DNA from 3 places in the Xanthobacter variabilis genome. Region 1 is predicted to be linked to each of the others. Evidence: predicted binding sites of a transcription regulator. Region 1 holds the regulator's gene; each other region holds the start of a gene.
The links. The regulator LexA, encoded in region 1, represses DNA repair genes until DNA is damaged. The targets are predictions, from matches to a motif close to TGTTCNNNNTGTGTTCNG.
Positions count from the first base shown of each region.

Region 2: V5F26_RS06925 (ATP-dependent helicase) is a predicted target of LexA. The motif match lies at 2,003-2,020, and genes of this name have one in related genera.
Region 3: parE (DNA topoisomerase IV subunit B) is a predicted target of LexA. The motif match lies at 1,069-1,086, and genes of this name have one in related genera.

Region 1 covers NZ_CM195533.1:3,350,876-3,354,152, forward strand. Annotated here, with positions in the region: gene V5F26_RS14665 (molybdopterin molybdotransferase MoeA) at 1-162, shown strand, start outside; gene V5F26_RS14670 (glycosyl transferase family 90) at 167-1,156, shown strand; gene lexA (transcriptional repressor LexA) at 1,331-2,044, shown strand; gene V5F26_RS14680 (ComEC/Rec2 family competence protein) at 2,060-3,277, opposite strand, start outside.
Region 2 covers NZ_CM195533.1:1,576,530-1,579,806, reverse strand. Annotated here, with positions in the region: gene pdxR (MocR-like pyridoxine biosynthesis transcription factor PdxR) at 1-1,002, shown strand, start outside; gene V5F26_RS06930 (hypothetical protein) at 1,390-1,950, shown strand; gene V5F26_RS06925 (ATP-dependent helicase) at 2,059-3,277, shown strand, end outside.
Region 3 covers NZ_CM195533.1:3,805,836-3,809,112, forward strand. Annotated here, with positions in the region: gene V5F26_RS16630 (MgtC/SapB family protein) at 1-847, opposite strand, end outside; gene parE (DNA topoisomerase IV subunit B) at 1,181-3,220, shown strand.

The sequences.
Region 1 (3,277 bases):
GAGCATGACGTCGACGGCTCGGTGCGGGTCACGCCCGCCGCGTCCCAGGACAGCGCCATGCTGAGCGTGCTCGCGGCGGCCGATTGCCTGCTGGTGCGCCCGCCGTTCGCCCCCGCTGCCAAGGCCGGCGACCCCTGCGAAATCATCCCATTCCACGATTGATGCCATGGCCACGGGCAATCTGAGCTTCGAGATCGAAAAGGCCGCGCGGCGCGTGACCTATTACGTGCAAGGCCTGCTCCGCGACCTTGCTCCCCACGCCCTGCACGCCCCGCAGCTCGCCGCCGCGCGCCGCATGGCGCAGGCCCATGGCGCGGATGCGGACCTTGTGTTCCGCGTCAACTACTACAACAAACTTGCGGCCGGCGTGCCGCACCCCATCACCCTCATGCCGCGCCCCCACGTGCGGTCGGGCAGCCGCTATTATTACGACCTGATGGAGGCCCTGCACGCCTTTTCGGCGCCGCTCCGCCCCCGCTATCAGTTCGGTGACGTCATCGCCGTTCCCGACCAGCCCACCATTCTGAAGAGCCGCCCCATTGCCGGCGACAACCAGAATTCGGTCCTGTTGAAGCTCGACCGATTCCGCCACTACCAGCTGTACCGCGACCGCCTCTCCTTCGACGAGAAGCGTCCCATGGCGGTCTGGCGCGGCGGCGGCAATCTCCCGTGGCGCCAACGTCTCATCGCCCGCCACGCCACCAATCCCCGCTGCGACATCGGCTCCGTCTCCGCATCTCCCGGCGGCCCGCCACCGAAGCCCTATCTCTCGCCATTCCAACAGCTCGGCTACAAGTACATCCTCTCCATCGAGGGGAATGATGTGGCCACGAACCTGAAATGGATCATGGCGTCGAACTCCCTCTGTTTCATGCCTCCGCCGCGATATGAAACCTGGTTCATGGAAGGCACGCTGAAGCCCGGCATCCATTATGTCGAGCTCCAAGCCGATTATGACGACCTGGATGAGAAAATAGATTATTTCAATCGACATCCGGATGAAGCGCGCACGATCATTGCCAATGCACAGGCCTATGTTCGGCAATTCTTCAATCCGAGGCGTGAGCGGCTCATCGCACTTCTCGTTCTGCAGAAATATTTCGAGCGCACTGGGCAAGCCGAGCCCTGGCCGCAGTCGGCTTCGCTCTTCACGTGAAGAAAGATCGCGCCAAAGAGATCTTCACCCTTGCGGAACACAAAAGGAACAGATAGAAGCTGTTCATGATTTGTTTCGCATATTTGCGACACCATCGCGCGCTTGCCGCCCCTGCCGAACTGTCCGGCAGGGCCGCACCGCTGGTGGTCGGCGGCACCGGGAACGGGGGGTGAGATGCTGACGCGCAAGCAATACGACCTGCTTCGCTTCATCCATGAGCGGCTTAAGGAAACCGGCGTGCCGCCGTCCTTCGATGAAATGAAGGAGGCGCTGGACCTGCGCTCCAAGTCGGGCATCCATCGCCTCATCACCGCGCTGGAAGAACGCGGTTTCATCCGGCGCCTGCCCAATCGCGCCCGCGCCCTGGAGGTGGTTCGCCTGCCGGACAGCGTGGCGCCCGGCCTCACGACGCAACGGGGCGCGGGACGCGGCTTCTCTCCCTCGGTCATCGAGGGCAGCCTCGGCAAGGTCCGCCCTGTTGCCGAGGATGAGGGGGAAAGCGGACAGACCGTCGCGGTGCCCGTCATGGGCCGCATCGCGGCCGGCACGCCCATATCGGCCATTCAGAGCCGCAGCGCCACATTGAACGTTCCGCCCGAAATGCTGGGCCAGGGCGAGCATTTCGCGCTCGAAGTGCGCGGCGACAGCATGATCGAAGCGGGCATTCTCGACGGTGACACCGTGCTGATCCGCAAATGCGACAGCGCCGAAACCGGCGACATCATCGTGGCGCTGGTGGACGAAGAGGAAGCAACGCTCAAGCGGCTCCGGAAAAAGGGCGCCTCCATCGCGCTGGAGGCAGCCAATCCAGCCTATGAAACCCGCATCTTCGGCCCGGACCGGGTGCGCATCCAGGGTCGGCTTGTCGGCTTGATGCGGCGCTACTGAGGGCGGGGCGCGGTCTCACTCCGTCGCGGCGTCATCCTCGGCCTCGTTGGCGGCTTCGGTCTTGCCGGACGGGGCGGGCGGAAGCGGGGGCAGCCAAGGCCGGCGAATGGAAGGGTCGCGCGTGGGCTGTTCACGCAGGCCCGCTTCGTCTCGGAAGAAGGCCAGCGTACCGGTGCGGTCGAGATCCGTCGGCGTCACGACACGGGCGGGACATCCCGCAGGCGGTGTGTCTCGGGTCACGACGATGCGGGCGTTGAGGCAATCGGCAGCGAGCCCCTCCGCGCGGCGCGAAATCGCGATCGTGCCGCCGCCTGGCAGAGGGGCGGCACAACCCATCGGGTCGCAGGCAAAGCCATTGTCGAGTTCAGGCGAGCGCGCCGTGCGGCGGTCGCCCTCGCGGGCCAACCATTGCTCCACCAGGATGCGCTGGCCCTTGGCCCCCACCACGGAAAGTCGGCCGTCGCCTCCACGCACCGCCACGGTCGTCGCATTGGGGGCGATCAGTACATCCGGCGGCTTTAGGGGGCCTGAGGCGGCGAGGGCGAAGGCGAAGGCCGGGACGGCGATGAGGCTCGGTAGCCCGCGCAGCAGGCAGGTGGACAGGAGGGCGAGGCTGAACCACAGCAGAGCTGCGGTGTTCACCGTGTCGATTCGAGCATCCGCGCCCGGCAACCCGGCGACGTAATCCGACACCGCCAGCATGATCTCGATGCCGGTGCCCATGACGGGCCAGGCCAGCCCGTCCCAGCCAAAGGGCATCAGCAGCACGCCGATAAGGCCGAACGGCATGACCAGCAGCGAGACGGCGGGCATGGCGGCGAGATTGGCCAGCAACCCGTAGGGGGCGAATCTCTGGAAGTGATAGGCGGCGAACGGGCCGCTGGCGGAGCCGGCCACCAAGGCGGTGACCACGATCCCCGCAAGGAAGACCACCGGCATCATGCCGATTCGCGCCAACAGTCCTTCCGGGCGGGGCAGCGCCCGCAGAGGTTGCAGCCTCTCATATGCGGCTACCAGGGCCAATGTAGCCGCAAACGACATTTGCGGCCCAGGATCGAGCGCCGCCTCGGGCGTCAGGCCGATCACGACGACGGCGGCAACGGCAATGGTCCGGAGGGTCAGCGCCCTCCGCCCCATGATCACCCCCGCGAGCACAAGTGCCGTCATCACGAAGGAACGCTGGGCGGGAACATCATTGCCGGAAAGGATGAGGTAGAAGGCGCTGCCGGCAAG
Region 2 (3,277 bases), 1.8 Mb from region 1:
GTGGGCGGCGAGCCGCGCCTGCGCCAGGCCATCGCCGATCATCTCGCGATCCATCGCGGCCTCGCGGTGCGACCTGAACAGGTGGTAGTGACGAGCGGCGCCCAGGAAGCGCTCAACCTCATCGCCCGCCTGCTGCTCGAACCCGGGGACACGGCGGTGGTGGAGGATCCCGGCTATGAAGCCGCCGCCCAGGTGTTCGAGGCCCACGGCGCGCGGATCGTGACCGCCCCGGTGGACGGAGAAGGGCTGGTGCCCGCGCTCGCCCCGGGGCTTCGCCCGCGCCTCATCTATGTCACGCCCGCCCACCAGTTTCCCACCGGCGTGGTGATGAGCCCCGCCCGGCGCGCCGCTTTGCTCGCCACCGCCGCCCGCCATGACGCGCTGGTGGTGGAGGACGACTATGACGGCGACATCCTGCTGGAGGGGCCACCGGCCGCCGCGCTCGCGGCTCTGGACGGGGGGCGCCGGACCATCTTCGTCGGCACCTTTTCCAAGACCCTCGGCTGCGGACTACGGCTCGGCTACATGGTTGTGCCCCCGCATCTGGCGGCCGCCGCCGAGGCCACCAAGAGCCTGATGAGCTACGGCCAATCCTGGCTCGACCAACAGATTCTCGCCGCCTTCCTGTCCCAGGGGCGCTACCAGCGCCACCTGAACCGCCTGCGCACCGCCTGCCGCGCCCGGCGCGATGCGGCCCTCGCCGGCCTGCGCGAGACCTTCGGAAATACAGTGGCCGTATCCGGAGGCGCCGCCGGGCTCCACCTCTACTGCACCCTGCCCGATGGCGCGCCCGACGCGGCCCGGCTCGCCGCCGCGGCGCTCGCCGTGGGGGTGGGCCTGCACCCGGCCGAAGCCTGCGGCGTGCACAGCGCAACGCGGGACCTGTCCCGCACCCTTCTCATCGGCTTCGGCGGCCTGACACCGGAGGAACTCGCGCTCGCCTTCACCCGCCTGCGCCAAGCCCTTGCGCCCGCTGCCGCGCGCCCATGCGGCGACCGCTGAGGCGCATGAAGGGTGCCGGCAGCCCCGGTGCGATGCACATGGCCCTTCGCGCAGGCATAAGGCGCGCGCCCCTGGCATGCCCAATGCGCCCGCTTGGCGCAGGGCGTTGTCCGATGCGCGCCCTCCGCAAAGCTCACACGGAGGCTGGCGGGAACGCGTTACGCGGGCGAGGAACACAACCGCTGACCGGCGAGAGCAGTTTCGAGCAAGATGGACACCAGCTCGCGTGCAGGGAATGCGCCGGCCCGATGATTTCGAGCATTTCCCTGTGCCCGCAAGACAGGGAAATGCTCTAAGGCCTTGCCGGAAGCCTCCGCGCGCGAGACAACTGCCAGCCCCCCCGGCGGCCGCTTTCGCGCCGCGCTCCCGCAAGAAAGGACCCTTCCGATGGCGCCGGTGAACGAGCTCGATCCCCTGCCCTCCCCCTCGGGAAGCTATTGGAAGGCGTTCTTGATCGGCGAGATCCCCCATCTGGTGATTCTCGCCCTCACCATCGGCGGCGTCGCCTATATCAGCCTCATGCGCCGGCCCCTGGAATATTACTGGGACGTGGTGGCGGTCGTCATCGCCAGCGTCTCCATCTATTCGGGCTGGCCGCAGGCGAAGAGCGACAAGCAGCGCTGGCGGCTGGTGTGGACCCAGGCGCTCCATTGGGCCGCCTTCCTCATCACCATGCGCCTCGTCTTCCTGCCCTCGGTGCAGGCCATCGCGGACGTGGATTCCACCAATCTCGTGGTCCTGCTGCTGCTGGCGCTCGGCACTTTCGTGGCCGGTGTCCACGCGCCGTCCTGGCGCATGGCGCTCAATGGGGTGGTGATGGGCGCCAGCGTGCCCGCCGTGGCGTGGCTCGATCGCTCGGCCCTGGTGCTGGCCCTGGTGGCCATGGTGCTGGGCGCCATGGTGCTCGCTCTGGCCTGGTACCATTTCCGCGAGCGCGATACTTATTGAGAGACACACAAAGATACCACCCTCGGCGGCAGCTTGCCCGCCGGGGGCATCTTGTTCAATATTTGTTCCCATCCGAACGATTCGTACGGGACGATGGGAGCCGGCGGGGTGCATCTCGACACGCTGAATGACAGCCAGCGCCATGCCGCCGCCCATGGCAGCGCGGAGCTGGCCCAAGGCGGCGTGGGCGGTCCCCTGCTGGTGATTGCGGGTGCCGGATCGGGTAAGACCAACACCCTGGCCCATCGGGTGGCGCATCTTGTCCTCAACGGCGCTGACCCCGCCCGCATCCTGCTCATGACGTTCTCGCGCCGCGCGGCGGAGGAACTGACGCGGCGGGTGGAGCGCATCTGCACCAAGGTGCTGGGCCCCAAGGCCGGGCCGGTGGGCGAGGCGCTCACCTTCGCCGGCACCTTCCACGCCATGGGCGCGCGGCTGCTGCGCGAATATGCGGGCGAGCTGGGCATCACGCCCGACTTCACCATTCATGACCGGGAAGACTCGGCCGACCTCATGAATCTGGTGCGCCACGAGCTGGGTCTCAGCGCCACCAAGACGCGCTTTCCCGCCAAGGGCACCTGCCTTGCCCTCTATTCCCGCGCGCTGAACGCCGAGGCGGACCTCACCACCGTGCTGCGCCAGTCCTTTCCCTGGTGCATCGCCTGGAGCGAGGAGCTGAAGCGCCTGTTCGCAGCCTATGTGGAGGCCAAGCAGCGCCAGAACGTACTCGATTACGACGACCTGCTGCTCTATTGGGCCGAGGCCCTGCGCGAACCGGCTTTGGCCGCCCACATGGGCGCGCGCTTCGACCATGTGATGGTGGATGAGTACCAGGACACCAACCGCCTCCAGGCCGCCATTCTGCTGGCGCTGAAGCCGGACGGGCGCGGCCTCACCGTGGTGGGGGACGATGCCCAGTCCATCTATTCCTTCCGCGCCGCCACCGTGCGCAACATCCTGGACTTCCCGCAGGCCTTCTCGCCGCCGGCGCGGGTGGTGACGCTGGAGCGCAATTATCGCTCCACCCAGCCCATCCTCGCAGCCGCCAACAGCGTGATCGGCGAGGCCAAGGAGCGCTTCACCAAAAATCTGTGGTCGGAGCGCGCTTCCGCCCGCCGCCCGCGCCTCGTGAATGTGCGCGACGAGGCGGACCAGGCCCGCTTCGTGGCCGAGGAAGTGCTGGCCCACCGCGAGGCCGGCACCCTTTTGAAGCAGCAGGCGGTGCTGTTCCGCGCCTCGCACCACTCCGGCGCGCTGGAAGTGGAGCTGACCCGGCGCAACATTCCCTTCGTGAAGTTCGGCGGGCTGAAGTTCCTGGACAGCGCCC
Region 3 (3,277 bases), 450 kb from region 1:
CCGCCCCTGGAATGCCGAAGCCGGCGGCCGCCGCCAGGGCCGGCGGGCCCAGATGCAGCAGCAGTTCAGGGCGCACCACGGCGCAGATGACCAGCACACGCAGCACCGAGACCATGGCCGCCAGCGCCGCGCCTCCCGCCAGCAGACCCGAGGGCTCACCCGCCGTGGAGCGCCGCGCGAAGGCGATGGCAACCGCTGTGGATGACACCATGGCGCCGCCCACGGCGGAAAAGAGAATGCCCTTCTCGGGCCCCGCCACCTTCACCGCCACATAGCCCGCAAAGGAGATGGTGGCCGTGAGCACCATGAACAGCCAGATCTGGCGCGGGTTCAGGCTGTGGAAGGGGTCGATGGTGTGATCCGGCAGCAGCGGGAGCACGATGACGGTCATCACCAGCAGCAGCAGCGCGGAGCGCAGCTCGGGCCAGGTCAGGCGCCGCACCAGGCGGTGCAGCCCCTCCCGCTCCGCCAGCAAGGCGGTGACGGCAATGGCGCCGGCGGCGGCGACCTCCGTATCGTCCACCACCGCGAGCGCGCCCAGCGCGAATACAAGGATGGCGGCGACGATGCCCGTGATGCTGTAATCGTTATCGCGCAGCATCTCGCGATATTTGAAGACCGCGAACAGCGTGCTGGCAGCGAGACCCGCCACGATCAGCAATGCCGGGCTCTCCAGCGCCTGGGACAAGGCCGCGCTGACGCCGCCGAGCAGGCCCACAAGCGCATAGGTGCGGATGCCGGCGGTGCGGCTGCCCTCCTCCTCCTTGCGCTCGCGCCACCCACGCTCGACCCCCACCAAGAGGCCGATGGCAAGGGAGACGGCGAGATGGAAAATCAGGTGGTCCATGGTGTCCGGCCCATTCGCGCGGCGACTCCGCCCGGCGCGATCCTAGAGAGTTTTCCGGCGAAGTGGACACCGGTTCACATGAAGAAAACGCGACAGCCCAATAAGCTAGGCCACGCCCACGCCCGGGTACCGGGAAACGAGCCGGCCGTCCGCCGTGGCGCGCGAAGTCCGCCTCTGCGCCCCCATCGCCCCCTCTTCCACAGAGGTGGCGGAGGCGGACATGTTGCCATTCTGTTCCCCTTCCGCTCCAGCTCTGGCAAGATGGGGCAACCCTGGCCGCGGGCCGCGCACGATTCGCGTGCGCGCTCGCTTATGCTCTGCTATCGACCATCCATGTCCGATACCGATGATCTCTTCGGCTCCGCCGGCCGTCCGCGCTCCTCGTCCAAGGCTTCCGGCCGGACGAAGGCCACCACCGTCCCCACCATGGCTTCCGACTACACCGCCGCCCACATCGAGGTGCTGGAGGGTCTGGAACCGGTGCGCCGGCGACCGGGCATGTATATCGGCGGCACGGATTCCAAGGCGCTGCACCACCTGTTCGCGGAGGTGGTGGACAATTCCATGGACGAGGCGGTGGCCGGCCACGCCTCCTTCATCGAAGTGCAGCTCGCCACCGACGGCTACCTGACCGTGATTGACAACGGGCGCGGTATTCCGGTGGAGGACCACCCCAAGTTTCCCGGCAAGTCGGCGCTGGAGGTCATCATGACCACCCTGCATGCCGGCGGAAAGTTCGACAGCAAGGTCTACGAGACCTCCGGCGGCCTGCACGGCGTGGGCGTGTCGGTGGTGAACGCGCTCTCCGACCACCTCGAGGTGGAGGTGGCGCGCGACCAGACCCTTTATCGCCAGCGCTTCTCCAAGGGCGTGGCCGAAGGGCCGGTGGAAAAGGTCGGGCGCATCACCAACCGGCGCGGCACCAAGGTGCGCTTTCACCCTGACCCGGAAATCTTCGGCCCCGGCGCACATTTCGATCCCGGCCGGGTGTTCCGCATGGCGCGCTCCAAGGCCTATCTGTTCGGCGGCGTGGAAATCCGCTGGTCGTGCGATCCGGAGCTGCTGAAGGGCGTCGATGGCGTTCCGGAAAAGACGGTGTTCCGCTTCCCCGGCGGCCTGCGCGACTATCTCGCCTCCGACCTTGAAGGGCAGACCCTGGTGCATCCGGACATCTTCTCCGGGCGCATCCAGAAGCCCGGCGGCCACGGTTCGGTGGAATGGGCGGTGGCCTGGGTGGCGGACGGCGACGGCTCCATCGCCTCTTACTGTAATACCATTCCCACGCCGGACGGCGGCACCCATGAGAATGGCCTGCGCGCGGTGCTGCTCAAGGGCCTGAAGGACCATGCCGACCGCTCCGGCCAGGGCAAGCGCGGCTCGGTCATCACCGGCGACGATGTGAGCACGGGCTGCGTCGCCATGCTCTCCGTGTTCGTGCGCGAGCCCGAATTCCAGGGCCAGACCAAGGACCGGCTTGCCACGACGGAAGCCGCCCGCATCGTGGAAAGCGCGCTGCGCGACCCCTTCGACCACTGGCTGGCGGCCAATCCGAACCAGGCGAGCCGGCTGCTCGAGCACGTCATCGACCGGGCCGAGGAACGCCTGCGCCGCAAGCAGGAGCGGGAGATTTCCCGCAAGACCGCGGTGCGCAAGCTGCGCCTGCCCGGCAAGCTGGCCGACTGCTCCAACACCGAGGCCGCGGGTTCCGAACTGTTCATCGTGGAGGGCGATTCGGCCGGCGGCTCCGCCAAGCAGGCGCGCGACCGCAAGACGCAGGCGGTGCTGCCCCTGCGCGGCAAGATCCTGAACGTGGCCAGCGCCGGCCGGGACAAGCTGGCCCAGAACCAGCAGATTTCGGACCTCACCCAGGCGCTGGGCTGCGGCACCACATCAACTTACCGTGATACCGACCTGCGCTATGAGAAGGTCATCATCATGACCGACGCAGACGTGGACGGGGCGCATATCGCCTCCCTTCTCGTCACCTATTTCTTCCGGCAGATGCCGAAATTGATCGAAGGCGGCCATCTTTATCTTGCGGTGCCGCCGCTCTACCGCATCACCCAGGGCGCCAAGACCCTTTATGCGCGCGACGATGCCCACAAGGAAAAGCTGCTGAAGAAGGAGTTTACCGGCAAGGGCAAGGTGGAGGTGGGCCGCTTCAAGGGCCTGGGCGAAATGATGCCGGCCCAGCTCAAGGAAACCACCATGGACCCCAAGACGCGCACGCTCCAGCGCGTTAGGATCGAGGACGCCGAGCGCGCAGCCACCGTCGACATCGTGGAACGGCTGATGGGCAACAAGCCGGAGGCCCGCTTCACCTTCATTTCCGAGCACGCCGCCTTCGCCGACGAGGACCTGCTCGACATTTGAGGGCGCCGACGCGCCGCGCCACGCCCGCCGCCACGCCTCACGCAAACGTAAGGCAGA